Regions from separate parts of the Aneurinibacillus uraniidurans genome, predicted to be linked through region 2. Evidence: riboswitches for the same ligand, from Rfam matches in the RefSeq annotation. Region 2 holds a riboswitch; each other region holds the start of a gene.
The links. A riboswitch is a leader RNA that binds a small molecule or an ion and turns the genes downstream of it on or off. The one in region 2 is predicted to bind thiamine pyrophosphate.
Positions count from the first base shown of each region.

Region 1: linked by a shared signal. The riboswitch ahead of PO771_RS14975 (thiamine phosphate synthase) and the one ahead of PO771_RS05430 (ABC transporter ATP-binding protein) in region 2 are both predicted to bind thiamine pyrophosphate.
Region 3: linked by a shared signal. The riboswitch ahead of thiC (phosphomethylpyrimidine synthase ThiC) and the one ahead of PO771_RS05430 (ABC transporter ATP-binding protein) in region 2 are both predicted to bind thiamine pyrophosphate.

Region 1 is NZ_CP116902.1:2,988,090-2,990,356, reverse strand. It holds gene thiO (glycine oxidase ThiO) at 1-650, opposite strand, end outside; gene PO771_RS14975 (thiamine phosphate synthase) at 637-1,263, opposite strand; TPP riboswitch at 1,358-1,472, opposite strand; gene PO771_RS14970 (DEAD/DEAH box helicase) at 1,611-2,267, shown strand, end outside.
Region 2 is NZ_CP116902.1:1,081,833-1,084,099, reverse strand. It holds gene PO771_RS05435 (ABC transporter permease) at 1-123, opposite strand, end outside; gene PO771_RS05430 (ABC transporter ATP-binding protein) at 120-866, opposite strand; TPP riboswitch at 942-1,042, opposite strand; gene PO771_RS05425 (3'-5' exonuclease) at 1,221-1,976, shown strand; gene acsA (acetate--CoA ligase) at 2,029-2,267, opposite strand, start outside.
Region 3 is NZ_CP116902.1:3,046,683-3,048,949, forward strand. It holds gene thiC (phosphomethylpyrimidine synthase ThiC) at 1-1,184, opposite strand, end outside; TPP riboswitch at 1,333-1,447, opposite strand; gene rbsB (ribose ABC transporter substrate-binding protein RbsB) at 1,526-2,267, opposite strand, start outside.

The sequences.
Region 1 (2,267 bases), 1.9 Mb from region 2:
AGCTTTGTAAGTTCACCGCTCCAAGCCCCGCCTGCGATGATGTACTGTTCACCGCTGAATTCTCCCTTGCTAGTCTGCACAGCTTCAATATGAGAGCCATTCATCCGAAAGTTTGTGACAGCACAGCGCTCAACAAGAGACGCTCCAAGTCGGGCTGCGGCTGCGGCAAAGGCACGTGACAGATGGGGAGCGGATACTTGTGTGTCATCTGGAAGCCAGAGCGCCCCTTTGATTTCTGAGCTGACAGCTGGTTCCAGCGCCTGCACGTCTGCTGTCTCCATCCAGTCTGCTTGCAGTCCTGCAGCTCGTTGCCAGATTGCTTGTGTAAGCAGCGTTTGCTTTTCTTCTTCTGTCCAGGCTGTGCGCAGCATCCCAGATTCATTAAGACCAATATCAACGCCTGCCGCCTGTTGTAGTTCTGCTGCAAGCTCGCGGAACATCGCGCGGCTGTACAGCGACAGTTCGACAAGTGGTCCCGGCTCAGGGAATTCTACCTGTGCGCCGAGCATACCGCCTGCTGCACGGGAAGCATGAGCGGCCAGGCAGTCTTTTTCCAATACAACTACTTTTTGTCCGCGTTTTGCCGCATAATAAGCAATGGCTGTACCGATCACACCGCCGCCAATAATAACGGCATCATATGTTTTCATCGTTGATCACTCCTTGTCTCAGAATGGTATAGAGTTGTTTGCTGATCTCAGCAGGCTGTGCAGCATCCATCACGGCAGATAGAACAGCTGCCCCCATAGCCCCGGCCTCGATGATATCGGGCAGAACAGTTGAAGTGATACCACCAAGTGCAAGTACGGGAATCGTACAAGCTTCTGCTACTCTCCGCAGCGCTTCTGTTCCGCGCGGCGTGAGTCCTGGCTTGGAGCCAGATGGAAATACATGCCCGAAAAGAAGATAATCTGCACCGGCAGCTTCTGCCGCCGTAGCTTCTCCTAAGCTGTGAACCGAGACACCGATTCGTATGCCGGGTGCGTTGCTACGTACGATATCAGGGGAGAGACTATGTCCGGCGAGATGAACCGTACCAGCCCCTAGCGCTATGGCTACATCGAGTCGATCATTTATCGCAAGCTTGTGGGGAGGCAGGTCTGCTTCGAGCAAAAGTGTCTGCCCAAGGGTATACAAGTCACGGGCGGTCAGCTGTTTCTCTCGCAGGTGAAACACATCCACATACGGTGCGATGGTTCGAACGATTTCTACTACTTGCTCTGGTGATTGTCTCCCGGTGCTGATCACATGAAATTCACGCATGAATTCCCTCATTTTTTTCGCTCCCTCATCTATTTTCACAGCAAAAAAGTCGGGTCCCACTTATGGGACCCGACTTGAGAACGCTTCATGCGCTATGTATAGTCGCCTGCTTTCCTACGCTGGTACTAACCAGATCAGGTCCCAGGAGTTTAGAAACTTCATCGCGTTTCATTCTCAGCCCGACTCATCGGGATCCCCCAGCAGTTTACGAAAGGTATCAAATTTTGCTTTTATTATACTGCACCTCATACATAATGCAAGGAAAAAATGCAAAGTGGTCTAAATACAAAAGTTCGGGTACAATAGAAGCAGTATGCTTTTTTTGGCATTAAGAAAGGAAGAAACATATGAAATCATTTGAGCAGTTTAAGCTAAAACCGGAAATTATGCAGGGGATTGCAGACCTGTATTATAAACAGCCGACTCCCATTCAGGAACAGGCAATTCCATTGGCCCTTGAAGGAAAAGACGTGCTTGGGCAGGCGCAGACGGGAACGGGGAAAACAGCAGCGTTCGTTATTCCCATTCTTCAGAAGCTCGATCCGAACGCAAGTGATGTGCAGGCGCTGGTCATGACGCCGACACGTGAGCTAGCGATCCAGATCACCGATGATATTGCTGAGCTGGGTAAACATATGAACGTACAAGTATTGTCGCTGCACGGTGGACAGGACATCATGCGCCAGATTAGCAAGTTATCAGGTCGGATTCAGATTGTAGTGGGGACACCGGGACGTATTCTTGATCATTTGCGTCGTGAAACATTGCATTTCGGACGCATTCATACAATGGTGCTGGATGAAGCGGATAAAATGCTGGAGATGGGCTTTGTACAGGAAGTAGAGGAAGTGTTTATTCAGACTGCACAGAAGAAACAGGTATTGCTGTTCTCAGCTACTGTGCCGGATGGGGTGCGTAAGCTAGCACATAACTTCATGAATCAGCCGCAGATCGTCAAGGTAGAGAAGCGTCAGATGACGGCAGAAAATACGAAAGAATCGTAC
Region 2 (2,267 bases):
CTCGCTCGGTGCCGGAAGGATGAAAGACGGAACGCCGCCCATTTTGACACCGATCTCCCAGGCAGCTAGCAGCACTACGAAAAAAACAGCGGCTGGCCAGTATGTATGTAACTGCCTTCTCATTTTCCCTTCCTCCCGCTGATCATATGTGTCAACTGCTGGCGATACGCGGTAAACTCCGGTGTGAAGACCAGTTCTTTCGTACGTGGACGACGCAGTTGAATCGGCATCTCCACGCAATTTTCACCTGGACGCAGCACAAGCACTCGATCACTTACAAGCACTGCTTCTTCAATATCATGCGTAATAAAGAGTACTGTTTTGCCAAGCTGTTCCCAAATGCTTAGCAGCCATTCCTGCATATCCTGACGGGTTAGCGTGTCAAGTGCCCCGAATGGTTCATCCAGCAACAGAACATCAGCCCCTGTCATAATGGTTCGCAAAAACGATACCCGCTGCCGCATTCCACCAGACAGCTGGGATGGATACGCATCTGCATAACCGGACAGCCCGGCGCGAATGATCCACTCCTGCGCCTGCCGAACAGCCTCTTCTCTTGGCTGCCCTGCTATTTCTGCCGGAAGCAAAATATTATCCAGCACCGTGCGCCACGGAAGGAGCAGATCTTTTTGCGGCATCAGCGCTACTTTTCCCAGTCTATTCTTTTCTTGGACGCCACCAATTTGGATGCTGCCCGCATTCGGTTCGGCAAGCCCTGCTATCAACCGAAAGATCGTGCTTTTCCCAGACCCGCTCGCCCCGATCAGCGAGACGAATTCACCCTGTTGTACAGCAAACGATACATGATCCAATACCGGTGTACTGCTCTTTGGATACTGATATGTTAACTGGTGAACAGCAAGCATTAGCTCTCCCTCCTTCGATCCATTTCCATAGAAAAAGCGCCCTCCTATGGAGTGGCGCGTGTCTGCAAGCATAAAAACAGATCGGCTCCACTTCCCTCCATCGGCATTATCCGCATCAGGTTATAAGGGTCGGGACGACTGCCCCTCTCAGCAACTATGCTCCCCTAGTGGTCGTTTTTGTATTGAATTGTTTTCATCGTACTCCGAATGCTTCTCTCCGTCAATCATTGAATACTCCTTACTAATTTTCTAAATAATCTGTACATTATCCTCCTTATGACGTATGATAAAAGAATGAGAACGCTTGCAAATCTAAGAAAAAAGATTCTTAAGGAGAGAAGGATGTGACAGAAGATGTACTCATTTCCACTTGGTAAATACATCAAGCACATCACAACCAGCTGGTACAAAGAAAAGCCTGCCCTTGACCCTGATCTAGTCGCGGACATCCAGACTATGATTGCTTCCGTGAACCGTCATACTTATGAAGATCAGCTATTAAAACGGATGCGCTTTATTGTGTTTGATACAGAGACGACCGGATTTCATCCGTATGCAGGTGATGAGATTATTTCCATTGGCGCAGTCGTTGTTGAAAACGGTGCCATTCAGGAAAAACTCTTCCATGAACTAATCCAACCACGCAAACCGATTCCAGCGATCGTGACAGAAATCACAGGAATTTCCAATGAAGATGTCGCAGATGCTCCTCCCGTTCTGCCAGTCCTTCATAAATTCCTGCAATTTATCGGAGATGACTACCTGGTTGCCCACTGCGCAGACTTCGATATAAACTTCCTGAACACCAAGCTTAAAAAGCTATGCAAGACAAAGTTAAACAACCCCGTTATTGATACAATGTCGATCTCCTATCATATACTTCCGAACAATAAGTCATATGGGCTTGACACCTTACTTGACCTATATCATATTCAGGTCGAAGGGCGCCACACTGCGCTTGGTGATGCGGTAATGACTGCTGAGCTATTTCTCTGCTTCCTTGATGAATTAGAGAAGCGTGGCATCGAGACCCTGCACGGCCTTGAAGGTTATATTAAGACGATGCACTTACTTCGTCAGAGACAGGAAACAGGCTATGCTTCTATATAAAAAACACACAAAAGAACGGTGCGGATTACATCCTGCACCGTTCTTTTTATAACTAATCTTCCATTGTAGACAAATCTCCTGTCGGAAGGCCAAGCTCCCATGCTTTCAAAACACGACGCATAATTTTACCGGAACGTGTCTTCGGAAGCTTGTCACGGAATTCAATCTGACGCGGCGCGGCATGCGCAGCCAGACGCTCCTTCACGAATACACGAATCTCTTCTTTAAGTTCATCACTTTCTTCATATCCTGCACGAAGCGTAATGAACGCTTTGATGATCTCACCGCGTA
Region 3 (2,267 bases), 1.9 Mb from region 2:
ATCGGCACATGCCCCGGTCCTTCTACGATCACCTGTACGTCATGCTTCCAGGCAATCTTCGTTAATTCCCCGAGTGTTTCTAATTCAGCGAACTGTGCCTCATCATTCGCATCGGCAATACTGCCTGGGCGCAATCCATCCCCTAATGAGAAAGCAACATCATATGCTTTCATGATTTCGCAAATTTCCTCAAAATGTGTATATAAGAAGTTTTCCTGATGATGAGCCAAGCACCAAGCTGCCATAATGGAGCCCCCACGCGACACGATACCAGTTACCCGTTTCGCTGTAAGAGGAATGTAGCGAAGGAGTACACCCGCATGGATGGTAAAGTAATCTACCCCTTGCTCTGCTTGCTCAATCAATGTATCGCGGAAAATCTCCCACGTAAGTTCTTCCGCCTTTCCTCCCACTTTCTCAAGCGCTTGATAAATCGGAACGGTACCAATTGGAACGGGAGAATTACGCACGATCCACTCACGTGTGGCATGAATGTTTTTCCCCGTAGAAAGATCCATAATCGTATCCGCACCCCAGCGAATCGCCCACGTCATTTTTTCTACTTCTTCCTCAATCGACGAGGTAACGGCTGAATTCCCGATATTGGCATTAATTTTCACGTGGAAGTTACGTCCAATAATCATCGGCTCGCTTTCTGGATGATTAATATTAGACGGGATGATCGCACGTCCTGCTGCAATCTCTTGTCTTACAAATTCCGGCTCCATGTTCTCGCGAATCGCAACAAACTCCATCTCAGGTGTGATGATGCCGCGACGTGCATAATGAAGCTGCGTAACATTTTGCCCTTGTTTCGCCCGGAGTGGTTTCCGAATCAGTCCCGGAAATACCTCATGATTCTCTAATTCCTCTCCAAGACGCAAACCATTATCTTCCGGCTTTACCGCTCTGCCTTCATATTCCTCAGCATCTCCACGCTCTTCAATCCAGTTCTGACGGATTTTCGCAATTCCTTCGCGAATGTTTACCTCACATGCTTCATCTGTGTACGGACCACTCGTGTCATAAATGCGCACTGGTGCATTTTCAACTACCACTTCCCCGTTTTGGGAAGGAGACAAAGCAACCTCACGAACAGGTACACGAATGTCTGGTCGTGACCCTTCTATGTATACTTTCTGACTGTTTGGAAACCCTTTGACTCCCCAATTTTGCTCTTGCATGTTTCTTCCTCCTTTTTCGTGTGTACTACACAAAAGGACAGGATAAGGATCAGCATAATAAAAGCCGGGCCCTATAAAGGGACCCGGCTCGTTATACATGAGAGATCTAGCAAGGCACAACACAAACGAATGCCTTGTAGCTACAGATAACTCATACGAACTACTTTCCTACGCTGGTATGATCCAGATCAGGTCCCGAGGGTTTAGAAACGTAGATGCGTTTCAATCTCAGCCCGAACTCTCGGACACCCCTAGTAGTAAACATGTTATGTTTTTATTGTATTCGTGATTACATAGAAACATTAACACTTTCTATTTTAAAAATCAATATGTCGGTATTGCTACTTTTTCGTAACCAATTCAAGCTTAACCGGGATACTCGCTGGAACTTTCTCCCCTTTTACTACTTTTTTCGCAGCTTCTACCGCTTGTTTTCCAATCAGCTCTGGTTTCTGAGCAATGGTAGCGCTCATCCGACCGTCTTGTACAGCTTTTACCGCATCAGCTGTAGCATCAAACCCGACAACGACCACATCTTTTAAGCCCGCTGCCTGAATCGCTTGAATAGCTCCGAGTGCCATTTCATCGTTATGGGCAAATACAGCTTTGACATCTTTATTAGCCTGAAGAATGTTCTCCATTACGCTCAATCCTTTGGCGCGGTCAAAATCAGCTGGCTGCTTCGCGACAACTTTTACGCCTGGTTCTTTATCGACGATTTCATGGAATCCTTGGCCACGCTCACGAGCTGCTGAAGAACCTGGAATGCCTTCAAGTTCAACGATATTACCCTTCTTGCCGATTTTATCGAGTAAATATTTAGCTGCCATACGGCCACCCTCTACGTTATCAGACGCTACATGAGAGACAACCTTGCCCCCTTCTGCACTACGGTCAACTGTAATAACCGGGATATTAGCATTATTAGCAGACTTAATCGCAGACGCAATCGCGGCAGAGTCTGTAGGATTTACCAGAATCACATCGACCTTACGCTGAATCAAATCCTCAATGCCGGAGATTTGCTTCGCCGGGTCATCCTGTGCATCTACTGTTACCAGTTTCATCCCGTTCGCGGTCGCT